Regions from separate parts of the Desulfitobacterium metallireducens DSM 15288 genome, predicted to be linked through region 2. Evidence: riboswitches for the same ligand, from Rfam matches in the RefSeq annotation. Region 2 holds a riboswitch; each other region holds the start of a gene.

Region 1 (4,201 bases), 1.2 Mb from region 2:
ACATCTTTGGAATCTAGCTTAAGTGCCTCATGGTAACTATCAATCGCCTCAGTCCAGTGACCGGCCAGTTCGTGGGCTAAGCCTAAGTTAAAATGGGCATATACAAAATCGGGTTTCAGCTCAAGGGCTTGTTTAATCAAGACAATTCCCTCGTTTGTGCGGCCCTGAAAAGCGTAAGTTGCTCCTTTGCCATTTAAAGCTTGATAGCAGTTTGGGTCTAAAGTTAAGGCTTCATTAAAGAGGTCTAAGGCAGAAACAAACTGCCGCTCATAATAGAGTTTAAGCCCTTGGTCATATAGACTGAGGGCTTTTTTCTGATTTTCGGTAAAGGCTGGAGGAGTTGATGGGTCCGTAGAGGGTTGCGCAGTGGAAATTGAAGCGCTAGTTTCTTGTACGTCGGTTGATTGTGCTTCTACAGAGATGGCTGAAGAGGGATCGTTTTTAAAGAAGGATCCGCTTACAAATTTTAGGGTAACGACAATACTGAGTAGCGCTATTAGCGTTATTAACAGGAATGACTTCTTTTTCACGAGGATTCCTCCGGTTCAAATGTAATCAATTGCACTAATTGTATGATAATTTAATTTCCCTCATTTTGTCAAAATAAGTTAGGATATTATGGGATAGTCCAAAGGTCCTGTTTGGTTAGGCTTATTCTCCCGATTTGCGAAAATAGGGTATTTTTAGTCATTTTATAGTTCTATAATGACATCATAAAGGAAAAGTGTAATAAAGTGTTATTTAAAAGGAAGTGGCTAAGATGAAAAAAATTAAGGCTTTAGCATTTGCATTATCGTTATCCCTTTGTACGCTCCCTCTGAGTGCTCCATTAGCTTTGGCCGTAGATGGTACAGCTACGACAGGGACTACAGGTACAACAGCGACTACGGATACGACAAGCACCACGGGTGCGACAGATACGACCAGTAGCACGGGCCTTGACCCAGTGGTTGATGCGAACGGAGACATCGTGGACCCGGGGACTCTCCCTGATTCTCCTTTTTATTGGCTAACCGAACTAATCGCTAAGCTTCAAGTGATATTAACAACCGATCCTGCGGCAAAGGCACAGCTCTTAGAGAAGCAATCCTTAGAAAAAATGGCTGAAGCTGAGATCATGATTGAGAGCGGAGATACTGAAAAGGCGCAAACAGCCATGGAGGGTTATACGCAAAAGTTAACTGAAGCCCAAGCTTTTTTAAACGATCTTACGGCAACGGATTCAGAAACAGCTCAGAAACTTGAGTTAGCCCTGAGTCAATCCCATGCTCAAAATATTCAAACGTTAGGGGGTCTCTTAGATAAACTGCCTCCTCAGGCCTCGGAAAAAGTCGCTCTTAACATTGTTCGGTCCATGGAAAAGAGTATCGCCAAGATGGAGAAGAAAGATCAAATCGAACTTGCTAGAGAGCTGAGAAAAGCGACTAAAAATGTCGAGACGAGCGAATTAACGCAAGAAGAACAAGATTCTTTGGATGAACTTCAGAATAGTCTTGAATCTGACGCCGTAAATTCAGCGGAGCCTGTCACAGTGGCAACGGATACATCAGTAGCCACCATGTCGGTAACGGATAATAGCAAAGCGAATGCGAATGGTCAGCTAAAACAAGCGGAACCTAAAGAAAAAACTGAGCTTGTTGAACAAGAAAAACTTGAAGAGCAAAATGACGGAGTGGAAGTAGAAAATAAACAGTTAGAACAGAATCAAAAGGAAGTAGAACAAAAGCAACCCGAACAAAAACAAGTCGCTCCGAAGGAAAATAACGGACAAGGGCGAGAAAATGCGGCCTCAAAGGGGAAAAATCAAAATTCTGGTAAAGCACAAGAAAGCGAAGACAACGAACGTTAAACAACGGTAAGCAAAAAGCTCGACCAAAAGTGGTCGAGCTTTCGTTTTTCTATGGCAAAAAAAAGGTCCTCCTGACGAGGACCCCAAAAAGAAACCAACTACATGAGAAAGAGGAAAACTAGTTCTCCCTAAACTAGCCCTCTCGAGGAATTATACGTCTTTTTGGGGAGTTTTCCTTCGCTTTAGTTCCTTATAAATTATGGAACTTGATGAAATTAGTATTATTATGACGAAATAATGGGAATTGATCTATTTTACGTCTATTTTAAGTTGGAAATTGATGATATTATATAAATATAGGACATCGACAAGAGCAAACTTGGCGAAAGCCAAGGACGCAAAGCTATGGGTCTTCCAGAGTTCTTCTGATGACTGCCAAGCCACCGAAAGCGTTTTAATACTGAGCTATTGTCGCCTGCCTGTTGCTTGCGATTTTTTTATTTCTGAGGGAATTTTGAGATAGAAACGATTTCGAGATAGAAGCTTTATATGACATGAAAGGAAGATTTTTAGTGCGCCAGTTAAGTATCAATCGGTTAAAACAAGGAGATGTGTTGGGGCGGACCATCTACGCTAATGATGGTCGCGTTTTGCTGGGTAGGGGAATTGCTTTTACTCCTTCCTACATTGAGCGCTTAAGAGACCTGGGGATAAACATTGTCTATGTAGATGATGAGGAAACAAAGGATATCGTCCTTGAGGATGTGATTACTGAGGAACATCGGCGTGAAGCGATGGCCTCCCTAGAGTTTTCTGGACAAGCCGTTCAAGTGGGGAAAGACTTTGATGGCTTCAAGGTAAAAAAGGCTGTGAACAATATCATCGAGGATATCCTATTTCAAAAAGAGATTTTTATCAGCTTGACGGATATGCGGAGCTATGATAATCAAATCTTTGCGCATTCGGTCAACGTCTGTGTCCTCTCGATTGTCTTAGGTAAGGCGTTAGGACTGGATCAAAATAACTTAGAGGCTTTAGCGATCGGCGCATTGTTTCATGATATCGGAACCGTGAAGCTGCCGAAAGAGCTATTACGCAAGCGCGAATCGTTTACGACGAAGGAAGAGGATCTTTATAAAACTCATACGAGTTTAGGGTTCGATATTTTGCGTTCAAAACGGGAGCTAAATCTTTTAAGTGCCCATATCGCTTTTCAACATCATGAGAGAATGAATGGATCAGGTTATCCCCGAAAGTTAGAGGGAGAAGGAATTCATCAGTTGGCCCAGATTGTCGGGATCGCTGACTTCTATGATAATATGGTTAATGACGGACCGGGACATACGCGAATGTTGCCTCATGAGGCTTGTGAAATTTTAATGGGTTGCTCAGACAAGTTGTTCCCCCATGATTTGGTGGTTACCTTTTTAAAACATATTGCAGCTTATCCCACGGGGTGTACAGTTAAGCTCAATACGGGAGAGATTGGAATTGTTGTCGATCAAAATAAGAGCTTACCGATGCGCCCGATTGTGCGCGTCTTACTCGCGGGCCAAGATTTAAATCAGGTCAAAGCAAAGGAATATGACTTAGTTAAGGAACGGACCACGTTTATTGAATCGATTTTCGAGTGAGGTTTGACAAGAAAGTCTAAAAAGAATACACTAACAAAACAGATAAGCAGCTATAAGCCTATTTGCATACGGTTAAATAACCTTTGGAAAAGGAGTTCGAGCTATGAAAGACGTCCCCATTCCTTATATCAGAGCAAATCAGACTGGAATTATCGCCTTTTTTATTCTTGCCTTTTTTGAACAGCTGCCTTTATTTATTGCGATATTATGGTTGATTGAAGGGGTTGGACTTCTTTTTGGTATGAAAGCGAATTTGTTCATTCTTTTCGCGAAACCCTTTTTTAGCCAATGGATTGATCGTGTTCCAACGCAAGCATACGAGTTAACTCGTTTTGATAATCAATTAACAGTCGTTTTATTGACCCTCTCCTTTGTACTTTTTGAGCTGAGATGGGCATCGGCTGGCTATATTGTTGCTGGAGTTGTCGCGGGACTTGCCTTATTGGCGATGTTCGGACTCTCTTTGGGATCCTTTTTCTATAAGCAAGTTAAAAAGTTTTAAGTCAAGGGAAACTGAGCTGCGGAGTGAATACTTCGTGGCTTTTTTTCTGCTTTTTTCATGCGTTTCCCGCATAAAGAATCGCTTGACGAACCTCCTAGGGTGAGTTGTATAATACTCATGAGTGACCGAACGGTCGGTTCGAGGATGAGGAGGATGTAAGGGCTTGAAGAAACAGACAAATGTACGATTATTAGTAGCTACAATAGGAGTGGGCCTTCTTCTCTTGACAGGGGGATGCGGCTCCCAGAAAACGGCGGCCACCTCGGTTGAGGAGCA
Region 2 (4,201 bases):
CCTGGTGCGACTTCTTTGTGTTGTGTTTTGGCGGGAATCCCGAGTTTCCATAACTCAACATTGACGTCTTGCATGTAAGCGGTAACCCGTTCATTGATACTCCCAAAATAATGATCTTCCATCTCTTGGCCTTTAGGAGGCATGGCGCCGAATAGCGTACGTCCCGTGAGCAATAAGTCCGTTCTTTGCATATAGAACTTTTTATCAATCAAAAAGTATTCTTGCTCTGCTCCAACAGTTGCAATGACACGCTTACTCTCTGTGTTACCAAAAAGCTGTAGGATTCGAAGCGCCTGTTTGTTGAGGGTCTCCATAGAACGTAATAAAGGCGTTTTTCGGTCGAGGGCTTCGCCAGTGTAGGAACAAAAGGCGGTCGGAATACAAAGGGTGACGACGCCAGCATCTTCATGCAAGAAGGCAGGAGAAGTACAATCCCAAGCAGTGTAACCTCGTGCTTCGAAGGTTGAACGAATTCCGCCATTAGGGAAAGAAGATGCATCAGGCTCACCTTTAATGAGTTCTTTTCCGGAAAACTCCATAATAACATTGCCGTCAGCTGTAGGAGAAATAAAGGCATCATGCTTTTCTGCGGTGACCCCAGTCATCGGTTGAAACCAGTGCGTAAAGTGGGTTGCACCTTTCTCAAGGGCCCAATCTTTCATGGCATTGGCGACGACATCAGCAACTGCCGGCTCCAAAGGAGTTCCTTCATCAATTGTTTTCCTTAATGCTCTGTACGTATTTTTAGGCAGGCGTTCTTTCATTACTGAGTTGTTAAAAACATTAGCTCCGAAGATATCCATTTCTTATCCCTTCCTTTATGCATATTTTAATTATTTACTATAAAGTTATAAAAACAGAAAAAGACACCCTTATAGACTTCTCAACTTTCGAAAAGTCTTCTAAGAGCGCCTTTGCTCTAACCATTGTTAATATTAAATTAGCATATTTTCTAGTGAATTTCAAGGCAAATGAAAATGTATACAGAATTACGCTCAAAACTTAATTCTGTTTATGTTGGGTATTTGAGACTTCAGTTGCTTTTCTTTGAATTCTAAGCAACTTACTGGCAATAAAAGATAAAAATACAGATCCAGCACTAAAGAGTGCACCCATTTTAGCAGCTCCTTGAAGACTTGGATCAGTAAAGGCTACACCAGCTACAAATAAGGCAACGGTAAGTCCCATTGATGCGACCAGCCCAGCAACAAAAAGGTCTTTATGATTCATTCCTTTAGGTAGCGGAAAACCGATTAAAGCGGAAAGTGAACCCATTGTGAAGACCCCTAATGTTTTGCCAATGACTAAGGCAAAAAATACTAACCAAGTCACTGTACTGATTCCCGAGAACTGAACACCTGCATTCGTCAAACCAAATAATAAGAGCCCAAAATCGACGAAGATTTTCCAATCGTGTTCAAATTCCTTTAAAGTTGAAGGGTCTGGATCTTCGGGATCGTCTTCAAACAGACCGGCCTGCTCTTTTGTAGGATGCGGCAAAAATGGAACAATAAAGACTAAGGCAAGCGATGAATGGATACCGGTTAAATAAAGACCGATCCAACTCAATGTTCCTCCGAAGATAATATATGGCCAGTAGTTTTTAACATTCTTTTTTCTCAAAAAGTAAGCAATTAACATTCCAGTAAGCGTAAACAATAGCCACACAGGAGCTATTGGATTTAACGGATCAGGATAAAAGAGGGTAATGATTAAAAGACCAATTCCATCATCTGCGATCGCTAATAATAATAAAAAGGAAACAGCCGGATGATATGCTCCGAAGACAAGTCTGGCAACTAGCCAGGCTAAAGCGATGTCAGTCGCAGTAGGAATTCCCCACCCTTTGAGAAAATCGGGGCTACCCATAAAGTGATTAAGAACTAGATAAATAACGACTGGACCAATAACTCCACCAAAGGTTGCCATAATAGGGCTGATAGCCCGTTTAAGGGGATTTAAGTCCCCACCGGGTAATAGACTTTGGGTGATTTCCACTGTCGCCATAGCGAAAAAGAAGACCATAAAAATATCATTGACAAAAAAGTGAAGTGAGAAATTACCGAATAATTTATTGTGAACAAAGTGATTGTAGCTTTCAGGTGTTAAATTGGCCCAGATTAAAGCCATTATTACGCCTGCAATAAGGGGAATCGAAAATTCTTGTAAGAAATTAATCCTTTTCCTTGTTTGATCTGTCACAGTTAATTCCCTCCTTAAAAAATAAAAGGAGAGCAGTCCTAAAAAGGAACCGCTCTCCCCTGAGAAGTTCAAAAAACTTGTAGCTTGGCGATCTTAGCTGATGTTTGCTCATGTAATCAACCGTAGACCCATAGCTTTAGCGTCCTTCGCTTTCACGAAGTTTACCCCAACACAATAAAAGATTATACAATTATTAGTATTCTACAATAATCAGATTGCAGATGCAATTCTTTTTGGATAGTATTTGATTTTTCTACAGAAAATAAGCATGATTGTATTTTAACTTCGAGAAGGAGGGTTTCGCGTTGTTCAAACATATCAAAGATATGGAATATACCGTTCATGTGGATCAGCCTGATCCGAGATTCGCGAATCTATTGCTCGAGCAATTTGGTGGGCCCCATGGTGAGCTTAAAGCCGCAATGCAATACATGACGCAAAGTGTAGCGTGTAATGATTCCAAAATACGGGATATGCTTCAAGATATTGCTGCGGAAGAAATGAGCCACTTAGAAATGGTCGGCGAGTGCATTTCGCTGCTTCTTGGACCAACAGACAATATTTCTCGCGATTTTCCGGCACTCCATATGGCACTCTTGGCAGGGGGACCTCCCTTGATGAATTCGATGGGAATTCCTTGGACAGGGGCATATATTGAATCCACTGGGGACCTGTATACCGATCTCTCTTCTAATTCAACAGCGGAGCTTAGGGCTAAATTGATTTATGAACGGTTGCTCCAACAAACAGATGACGCTGGAGTTAAAGACATGGTTCGTTTCCTACTTAGTCGGGAAGAGTCTCATAACTTTTCCTTCATGCAAGCTATTAATACTTTGGCAGGGACAGGCGTGAATAAGAATTTCCGTGATTCAGAGTTCTCGAAAAAGTATATGAACCTGTCTACGGGAATGGGAGATGCTCGGGGACCTTGGAATCAAGGGAATGGGATTCAATATGAAGAAAATCCTAACGAGAAATATGGTGGACCCGCTCAATACGGTAAGGATCGCGGACCTGATAGCCCGGGTGAGATAGGGCCAGGATATACGGATCGTACTCGCAACAATCCACAATTTGCTCAACCGCAGTCCCCTAATCCTTCACCAGTGACAAAGCCTCAATCTCCTTCTCCACTGCATTAAATCAAATTACCTCCGCATCATGATACGGAGGTAATTTTTTATCTTTTTATTTTTGAGAGGTTTTTTTTGAAGTTACTCGCAGGCTTCTTGAAAGCTTAGGCGAAGAAGGAACATGGGTATGATGCGCCTGTTTATGACTGTGTTCCTGGTTGTGGACATGAGTATGCTCATGCTCATGCTCATGCTGAAGGCCTAACATATGTGCAACTAAATGATCTTTATCCTGAAGCTGATCAAACCAGCCATCATTAGCATCTGATTTGAGGTCAATTGCACGAATATAGGGTTTGAGATCTAGTAACGGGGTGCCATTATAGACATCAATTCCAGAAATCAGAATTTCGTTTCCTTCAATCCCCTTTAACTCGACGATGCTTAAGCCGATTGGGTTGGGACGTTTGGGGGAACGACTGGCGAAGATGCCAACTTCTATTTCCGGTGCCCAGGAAGGATGAATATGAAGATTAATGTTTTCTTTAATTTGGTCTAAATAAAAGAAAACATAAAGATAGCGGTAAGTTAGTAGTTGATCGAGGCCTGCTTGATACTCTGGATCAAGTGTTATCCAGAATTCACCAGGGGCGTTTTCTGGGGGTTGATGAGGGATTGGAAGTCCTGGAAGATAAGGAGAATGAATAGTACCAATGGATTGTAATTGAATCTTCACTGAAAATACCTGCCTTTCGTTCATCCATGTTAAGAATCGTGCAATTCTGAGAAATACGTCATAATCCACTGTGTTGACGTGCAGCTCCAACATGAAAATGGGAACGAGTATGAATAAGGTTAACGTCTAAGAGCAACTGGCGATCAGAGAGAAGAGGAAGACAGGCACCATCAGCTGCAATAGTATG
Region 3 (4,201 bases), 1.3 Mb from region 2:
CCTTCTACGGTAACCTCTTCAACTCAAACTGATGCTACAGTAACGACAGAAGACCCTGCTGCGACAACGGTGCAGGATCAGAATGGTGAAACAGTTGACCCTGGAACTTTACCGGATTCTCCTTTGTATTGGTTCGAAACGTTGATCGGCAAACTTCAAGTTGCGCTAACCTTTGATCCCGTGAAAAAAGCTGAAGTTGTCGAACAACAGGCTGTAGAAAATTTAGCAGAAGCGAAAGTCATGATTGAGAAGGGCGATATGGATAAAGCCGAGAAGACACTCACTGTATACAACGAAAAGATTGAGCAGGCTCAAATGTTCTTAGATCAAGTTAAGGATCCTAATTCTGAAACGGCCCAAAAGGTTCAAGCTGCTTTGACCCAAGTCAACAGCAATAACATGGTGGTTCTAGGAAACCTGTTAGAAAAGCTCCCACCTCAAGCGGCTCAAAAACTTGCACTGAATATTGTTCGCTCAGTTGAAAAGGCCGTGACCAAAGCTGAAAAAATGGACGGCCGTACTGATGATCGTGACAATACAGCCGATTCTACAACTACAACCACTGTACAAACTTCTAACGTAGATAACACAACAAATATGACCGAAACTCAGAATCAAGCGCAATTGAAAAAACAAGAAAAGCAAGCTCTCGAGCAATTCCAAGTGGATCTTGGGTTAAAGAAAGCTGAGCATATTACAAATGGTAACGAATCTAATAAAGAGGAGCAAGATAAAGAAGATCAAGAAGATTTAAATATGGAGCAACAACAAACTCTACAAGCACAGCCAACACAACAAACTCAATTAAATCAATCTGAAAAGATTTCTACTGAGAAGGAACACGGGGATCAAGATAATAAAAACAAAAATAATCAAAACAAAGATTAACAAAAAATAACAATATTAAAGTCTTGTCAATCTGAGAGAAATACGTTACAATATTATTTGTTCGGCTCTTCTACGGGCTTGGACAAAGATGCGGGAGTGGCGGAACTGGCAGACGCACTGGTTTTAGGTACCAGCGGGTAACCGTGCAGGTTCAAGTCCTGTCTCCCGCACCACTTATATACGTATATAATAAAATCCTCCTTTAACCGTTTGAATGATGAACGGAAAAGGAGGATTTTTTATGTCGAAAAGAATAAGGAAAATCAACAAAGAGTTTCAGTGGGATGAGATATTGAATATTTCCCCAGAGGGGAATTTATTAGCAATGCGTAAGCTGTTTATAGTAAGAAATATGTCGGAATAATTCGAAAAAAAAGTAAAAAATATGGGGAATATTGTGATATAGTAGAAATCGATGTAAATCCTACTACTTTAAGATTATTTTAAAGTAAAATGTTTGAGATTGAACAAGGAAGGGATATTTTTAATGGATTTGGTGAAGAAAAGGTTAAGTCCAAGTTCATTTTTGAATGAGACAGCATGTGCAGACTTATTTGATCCAAAAGGGAATTTGTTACTAAAAAAAGGTCTTTTCATTAATGAAAGCATACGTAAACGCATCAAAAATCATGAAGTTTATGTGCTACAAAACCACAATTCTTTGATACACCGAACAAAGAATATCAAAAAGATTCCGAAAGATGGCTACGTCAATCTCGTTGGTTCTTTATGGAGTATTTATCATGAAGCAAGGATGATTGAAGCTGAACAGATTGAAAAGACAGTAGAATTTGTAGAAGAAATTCTCAATAAATTCTCGGTACAAGATATTCATATGGATTTTTATTCGGGTAGACTAAATTATAGTTTATTTAAGAAAAATGATTATGAGCTTTTTAAACATGTCATTAACGTCGCATTGCTTTCTGCACTCATAGGAACGCGTTTAGGGTATGAAGAGAAAGAACTTAGAGATTTAACCTTGGGAGCATTCCTTCATGATTTAGGGAAACTAAGAATACCCAGGGCGATTCTTAACAAACCTGCAGGTTTAACAGAAGAAGAATTTGCAATCATGAAACGACATCCGTTAATAGGCGAAGGATTGTTAATAAACACCCCATTATTACCGGGTGTTGTGGCAATAATTAAAGAACATCATGAACGATGGAATGGATTGGGATATCCTTATGGATTGAAAGGAAATGATATTCACAGGAATGCCCAAATTGTAGCAGTCGCTGATGTTTTTGAAGCCTTGACCGCGGACAGACCGTACCGAAAAGGGTTGCCTCCTTATCATGCATTGGAAATGATTATTGCTGAATCAGGGAAAGACTTTAATCCGAAAGTGGTTCAAGCTTTAAAAGAATCGTTAACCCTCTATCCCGAAAACACAAGAATTTCCCTAAACACAGGTGAAGTTGGGGTGGTAATAGCTGTACCTATCCAAAAGCCAATCCGACCTCTTATTCACTTGCTGTTTGATAGGGAAGGAAGATGTCTCCATCAGGATACTTATGTAAACTTAATGCAAGATTCGACGCGCTTTATAGAACGGGTGGAGTTTGAAGAATGAGAAAATCATATAAAAACAATGACAAAGGCAAACCTGGCGAAAGTCAGGGACGCAAAGCTATGGGTCGTCCAGTGTGGCTGACGATTGCCAGGTCGCTAATTGTGTAATGAGAAAGATTGCCGTCATGATGGAAAAAAGAAATAAATGATTTTAAAGAAGCGGAGGAGTAATTGATGAAAAAGAAAATAATATTGGGGCTTGCACTTCCGATTTTCCTTACTTCCATGACCCTTGGAAGCATTCCTGTCCAGGCTGAGACAGCCCAAGCCGTTAGAGTACAAGGGGCTGCTGTTCAACGCCTGTTTGGTACATCCCGATTCCAGACCGCTAAAGCGATTTCAGAACAACTGAATAACGGCACAGCTAATGATGTCATTTTGACTTCAGGGAATAACTTTCCCGATGCTCTATCCGCTAGTGTATTAGCCAAGAAACTGAATGCTCCCATTCTTCTTGCCGATAGTACGGCTCAGAGTTCAACCGAAGCTATGGACTATATCAAACAACATCTTAACAAGTCGGGAACAGTTCACATTATCGGGGGAGCGGGGGTTCTCGGACGAGACTTTATCGACCAACTCAATCAAGCAGGGTTCTCGAATATTGAACGAATTGGCGGTCAAGACCGATTCGATACAAACAACTTAATTACTCAAAAAATCAATGCCCCTAAAAATACACCCGTCGTCATTGCTTCTGGAGAAAATTTTCCAGATGCTTTGAGCATTTCGAGTATTGCCAGTAGTAAAGGATACCCCATTCTTTTAGTTGGGTCAGAAGGAATGCCTCAAGGAGTAAAAGATTTCTTGACCAGTGACCAACCTTCCCAGGTTTACATTATAGGAGGGATTGGAGCTGTTCCTGAGAGTATCAAGGCTCAAGTTCAGTCTCTTGTTCCTAGTACCTCAATTACTCGTCTCTCGGGTGCTGACCGTTACGAGACTGCAGGACAAATTCTTAAAACCTTTTCCTTAAATCCCGAAAATTTATACCTTGCCTCGGGCAATAATTTCCCTGATGCTCTTGCAGGAAGTGCTTTAGCCTCCCTTACAGGAGACCCGATTGTTTTAGTGAACAGTACTTCTTCTTCACTCCCTCCTGCAATTGCCGATTATTTTAAACAACTGCATACGGCAAATGTCACTCCTGATATTGTATCCTTTGGTGGACCCGCTGTGGTTTCCGATTTAGCTGTTAGTGATACAGCAAAATATTTACAAGGACAAACTGTTATCAGTTCAGATAAGCCTTTAGATAAATTAGCAACTCAATTAGGTATGATTAAACAAACTAACGGTGAATATATCTTTTACGGAACAACAAAATTTGGTGAATCCATGGATGCTATCTATGTTAGCTCACCTACAGGAGATTCAGACAAAGGAACAATGCTTGTTAAAGATTTAGAAAATGAGTCTATGCAAAACACAGCGAAACATCTTTGGGAATTCTTCCTTCCGGGACAATCTGATTATTTGGCTTCACTAATTCTTCCTCTTGCTTGGGAAGATACGAGTAATGTAAATAAGGATTATACTCTAGATGGTAAAATCGTAAGAATTAAATATGATAGAAATGTAGGCGTAACATTCTACATCAATATGTAAGTCCTGTCTCCCGCACCACTTGTATCGTATATGATAAAATCCTCCTTTAACCGTTTGAATGATGAACGGAAAAGGAGGATTTTTTTATCGTTCCCTTTGGCAGCAACTAAACTATTTCTAGAAATAG
Region 4 (4,201 bases), 760 kb from region 2:
TAGCTATTTCTCATCCTTTTTGTGAACAGCATCTCATCATTCCCTATCAACGAAAAGATAAAGTGTAAGAAAGTAAGGTGTTAATTTGAAAAATACCGCCTCTCGAATTCCCGAAATCGATCTATTACGAGCCCTTGCCCTCATTCTTATGATTCTCTACCATTTTATTTATGACTTGGATTTCTTCACTTCTGCCCCAGTTCAGGTCGATTCTTGGTATTGGTTTGTAGAAGGAAAGATTTCGGCCGTCTTGTTTATCTTCCTAGCAGGAGTGAGTAGCGGTTTCAGTCACCATCCATTCCGCAATGCTGTCAAAATCTTATCCTGGGCTCTGATTATCACCTTACTTACCTATATCGCAATGCCCGAGTCCTATATCCGCTTTGGAATACTCCATTTTCTGGGGGTGATGGCTCTTCTTTATCCCTTTCTCCAAAAACGTTCAACGGCTTTTTTAAGCTTCTACTCACTCTTTGCCCTAATCTTGGGATTCGTTTTATCTAACACGTATATCTCAGGACCTTGGCTTCTCCCTTTAGGAGTATATTACCCTGGATTTTCAACGATCGATATTTATCCTTTCTTTCCTTATAGTGGAGTTTCAGCTTTAGGAATCCTTTTCTACCGGTTTAAGTATGTTTCTTCTGATTTACAGGCCTCTTATTCTTTACCGTCTATAATAGAAAAGATGAGCAAACATTCTTTGCTCATCTATCTTATCCATCAGCCTATTCTTTTGTCTATTTTATTCCTAGTGCAAAAGACTTTCTTTTAACTCCTATGCTTAGTTGATCTTGTACTTAGCTAAAGACTGGTCTAGTTCTTCAGCCATCTTCGCTAGGAGCTGACTTGAAGAGGCGATCTCCTCCATCGAAGCGGCTTGTTCTTCTGAAGAAGCAGATACATTCTGAGTTTGATCAGCAATAACCCGACTGATCTGATCCAAATCGCGTACAGAAGAAGCAATTCGTTCATTTCCTTGGGTCATTTGCTCCATTTCCTCTGAAATCCCTTTGACCTGAGCCACAACTTTTTCGATTTGTTGTGCAATTTCTTCAAAGGCTTCTCCGGCTTGGGCTACGACCTTGGATCCCGTTTCTACGACAGAAGTCCCATTATTCATGGCACTAACGGCTTTCTCTGTATCTTGTTGCATACTGGCAATTAAATGCGCAATTTCCTTCGCTGCTTCTTGTGATTGTTCAGCTAATTTGCGAACTTCATCTGCAACTACAGCAAACCCTCTTCCTTGTTCGCCAGCCCGAGCTGCTTCAATCGCGGCATTCAGCGCAAGTAAGTTTGTTTGATCAGCAATGGCCGAGATGGTATCCACAATCTTGCCAATATCCTGAGATCTCTCGCCCAATTGAAGTGTGATTTCAGCAGAACGGTTCACCACAGACTGGATTTGTTTCATTTGTTCTATCGTTGTCGTAATCGCAGTACGACCTTCATCTGCTGATTGTGCTGTCCTTTCTGCAAAACTAACAACATTTCCTGTATTTGCTTGAATTTGTTCCGCACCCGCAGCGAGCTGCTCAGCTACAGCTGCTACTTCATCGACCGTCGTCTTTTGTTTTTCCGCGCCTTGAGCCATTTCTGTTACTGAAACGGCAACTTCACTGGAAGCTTGAGCAGATTGCTCGGCTCCAGCGGTTAACTCTTGAGAAGTAGCTGCAACTTGTGAGGAGGCTTGGGAAACTCTCTGAACAAGCTCACGCAAACTATCTGACATTTTATTGAAAGAATCCGCTAAATCGCCCAACTCATCTTTTGAAGACACATTCAGCTTTTCTCGAGTGAAATCCCCATTGGCAACAGCTTTACTCTCCTCTGCTACCTCGATAATGGGTCGGGATATTTTACGACTAAAATAAAGTGCAAAAGCAATAACTGCAACTAACGCGACCAGAATAATTCCTACGTTAATCCCTACCTGTTTACGCATATCTGCCTGGTATGTAGCTTGTTTCTCGCTCACACTTTTCTCAATATTATCGACCCAGTCCCCGGTACCGATAACCCAATTATAGGGTTTAAAAAGGAGCGTGTATCCTCTTTTCGGTAGCGGTTGTGTTTCATTGGGTTTAGCAAATTGATAATCGCTGTAACCCCCACCTTCTTGCTGCCCATTCTTAATAAATTCTTTTACATATTCAACCCCGTTGGGATCTTTAGATGCAAGACGGCTTTTCCCTTCTGTATCTCTTCCTAAAAGAACAACATTTATGCCTTCTGTCGTATCGATCCAAAAATAGTTGCTCCCATTAAAACGCAAGTCACGAACGAGATTAGCCGCTTTCACTTTAGCCTGCTCCTCTGTCAGTAACCCCTTTTGCTGTTCATTATAAACATTTTGTACTAAACTCGTAGCTGTTTCAACTTGTGCCTTCATCATAGCATCATATTCCTGAAATAAAGTTTCTCGATAATCCTGAATTTCATTATCCACGAGTTGAACTTGACTATAGACACTGTACCCTCCAACAAAGGCAGCCATAATCATGGCTATGAGCAAAAACGAAGCGATAAACTTAGACTTAATTTTTTTCAATTTATTCGTCCCCTTTAACTTTTTTAAAAAAATAAATCCCTGTATGGCGTTGCCAAAACAAGGATCAATTCGTCGTATCCTTTAACATGGCAACCCGACTATCTTTACCTCTGCCGAGGCTTTAGACTCGTAGCTTTGCGTCCTCGGCTTTCACTGAGTTTGCCTTTACAAATGTTTTGAAATAATCTCATAATTATCTTAATTTTCGACTTTCTCTTTTATTATCACCTTATTGGTTAAGAATTTCAACAATTATTTCTAATAATTGCAAAATAAAACTTTGGGAGTTCTATTGAAAGAATTGTCCAAATTGTACTACAATTAAAGAAAGTATATAAACAGGTCATCAAAGGTTTTACTTCGACCAAGGGAAGGGTAGGAAAGGGGAAAAAGGATGGAAAACCGATTTAAGGAGTCTCTGCTCGATAAGAAAACGATGTCTGTAACCTGGGAATTAGTTCCCGGTAGAGGCGCTCGAGAGAAAGCCCAAGAAAGTGCCCTCCTCGCTGCTGAACAAGCAGCCAAAGGAGGAAAGGTCCATGCCTTAACTATCACTGATAATCCCGGCGGAAATCCAGCGATGCTTGCAGACTATTTAGGTGAAGAGATCTTAAAACTAGGGATTGAACCTCTCGTCCACTTTACATGTAAAGACAAAAACCGTAACCAAATGGAAAGTCAACTTTATGCACTTGATCGTGCTGGAGTCCGTAATCTTTTAGTCATGACCGGAGACTACACCGAGTCAGGTTTCCAAGGGCGACCTAAGCCTGTTTTCGATCTTGATCCAACTCATGGTGTTGAATTGATCGGTGAAATGAACCATGGCTTGGAGTATCCCGGAATGAAAGGAATCATCCGTCACCAACCGAGTGATTTCTTTGCCGGAGCCGCTGTCTCTCCCTTCAAAGCAACTGAAGCGGAGCAGATGGTTCAATATTTTAAAATGAAAAAGAAAATAGCCAGCGGAGCTGAATTTATAGTGACTCAGCTTGGATATGATGCCCGTAAATTTCATGAAGTCCTTCAGTTTATAAAATTAAATGATTTAAATATTCCTATCATCGGTAATATTTACATTCTTCCTTATGGAGCCGCTCGGATCATGAACCAGAATAAACTTCCGGGCTGTGTTGTCACTGATAAACTCTTAGCTGAACTAGATCAAGAAAAAAAAGCTGAAGATAAAGGGTTAAGCGCCCGCCTACTCAGAGCGGCCAAAATGTATGCGATCATGAAGGGGATGGGCTTTGCTGGAGTACACATCGGCGGAAATAACGTTAAATACGAACAAGTTGAGTACATTATTAATAAGGGTGAAGAACTCAGTTCAAAATGGATGGATCTTATTCGTGAATTTGATTATCCTATCCCGGGTGGATTTTATTATTATGAAAAAGATGAGAAGACAGGACTCAATACAACAATCCCTGTTGATCGAAAGAATCTCCCGCTTAATGCTCCTGTCGGAGCAAGCTTCCGTGCCTTGCGTCTAATGCACAGCCTTATCTTTACTCCCAATCAAGCCTTTTTCCCAATTATGAGAAGTATTTATAAAGCACGAAAGAACCCCCGTAAACATAGTCTAGAACATGTCATTAAAGTGATCTCGAATGACTGTAAGGATTGTGGCGATTGTGCTTTACT

The links. Region 2 has a riboswitch for cyclic di-GMP ahead of DESME_RS03855 (Na+/H+ antiporter NhaA). Riboswitches for the same ligand answer to the same signal wherever they lie in the genome.
Region 1: it holds a riboswitch for cyclic di-GMP, as region 2 does, so the genes downstream of both, DESME_RS13460 (HD-GYP domain-containing protein) here and DESME_RS03855 (Na+/H+ antiporter NhaA) in region 2, are expected to answer to the same signal.
Region 3: it holds a riboswitch for cyclic di-GMP, as region 2 does, so the genes downstream of both, DESME_RS13120 (cell wall-binding repeat-containing protein) here and DESME_RS03855 (Na+/H+ antiporter NhaA) in region 2, are expected to answer to the same signal.
Region 4: it holds a riboswitch for cyclic di-GMP, as region 2 does, so the genes downstream of both, DESME_RS00210 (methyl-accepting chemotaxis protein) here and DESME_RS03855 (Na+/H+ antiporter NhaA) in region 2, are expected to answer to the same signal.

What each region holds. Positions count from the first base shown of each region.
Region 1 covers NZ_CP007032.1:2,771,162-2,775,362, reverse strand. Annotated here, with positions in the region: gene DESME_RS15460 (polysaccharide deacetylase family protein) at 1-530, opposite strand, end outside; gene DESME_RS15455 (DUF5667 domain-containing protein) at 761-1,849, shown strand; cyclic di-GMP riboswitch class I at 2,152-2,237, shown strand; gene DESME_RS13460 (HD-GYP domain-containing protein) at 2,362-3,423, shown strand; gene DESME_RS13455 (DUF4395 domain-containing protein) at 3,527-3,925, shown strand; gene DESME_RS13450 (efflux RND transporter periplasmic adaptor subunit) at 4,089-4,201, shown strand, end outside.
Region 2 covers NZ_CP007032.1:801,692-805,892, forward strand. Annotated here, with positions in the region: gene DESME_RS03850 (glutamine synthetase III family protein) at 1-803, opposite strand, end outside; gene DESME_RS03855 (Na+/H+ antiporter NhaA) at 1,003-2,202, opposite strand; cyclic di-GMP riboswitch class I at 2,278-2,378, opposite strand; gene DESME_RS03860 (manganese catalase family protein) at 2,508-3,347, shown strand; gene tsaA (tRNA (N6-threonylcarbamoyladenosine(37)-N6)-methyltransferase TrmO) at 3,394-4,014, opposite strand; gene DESME_RS03870 (energy-coupling factor ABC transporter ATP-binding protein) at 4,073-4,201, opposite strand, start outside.
Region 3 covers NZ_CP007032.1:2,696,018-2,700,218, reverse strand. Annotated here, with positions in the region: gene DESME_RS13135 (DUF5667 domain-containing protein) at 1-888, shown strand, start outside; tRNA gene DESME_RS13130 (tRNA-Leu) at 979-1,061, shown strand; gene DESME_RS16405 (hypothetical protein) at 1,130-1,252, shown strand; gene DESME_RS13125 (HD-GYP domain-containing protein) at 1,376-2,467, shown strand; cyclic di-GMP riboswitch class I at 2,484-2,567, shown strand; gene DESME_RS13120 (cell wall-binding repeat-containing protein) at 2,641-4,074, shown strand; gene DESME_RS15435 (MASE3 domain-containing protein) at 4,181-4,201, opposite strand, start outside.
Region 4 covers NZ_CP007032.1:42,120-46,320, reverse strand. Annotated here, with positions in the region: gene DESME_RS00220 (glycosyltransferase family 2 protein) at 1-68, shown strand, start outside; gene DESME_RS00215 (heparan-alpha-glucosaminide N-acetyltransferase) at 86-775, shown strand; gene DESME_RS00210 (methyl-accepting chemotaxis protein) at 785-2,554, opposite strand; cyclic di-GMP riboswitch class I at 2,640-2,728, opposite strand; gene DESME_RS00205 (methylenetetrahydrofolate reductase C-terminal domain-containing protein) at 2,949-4,201, shown strand, end outside.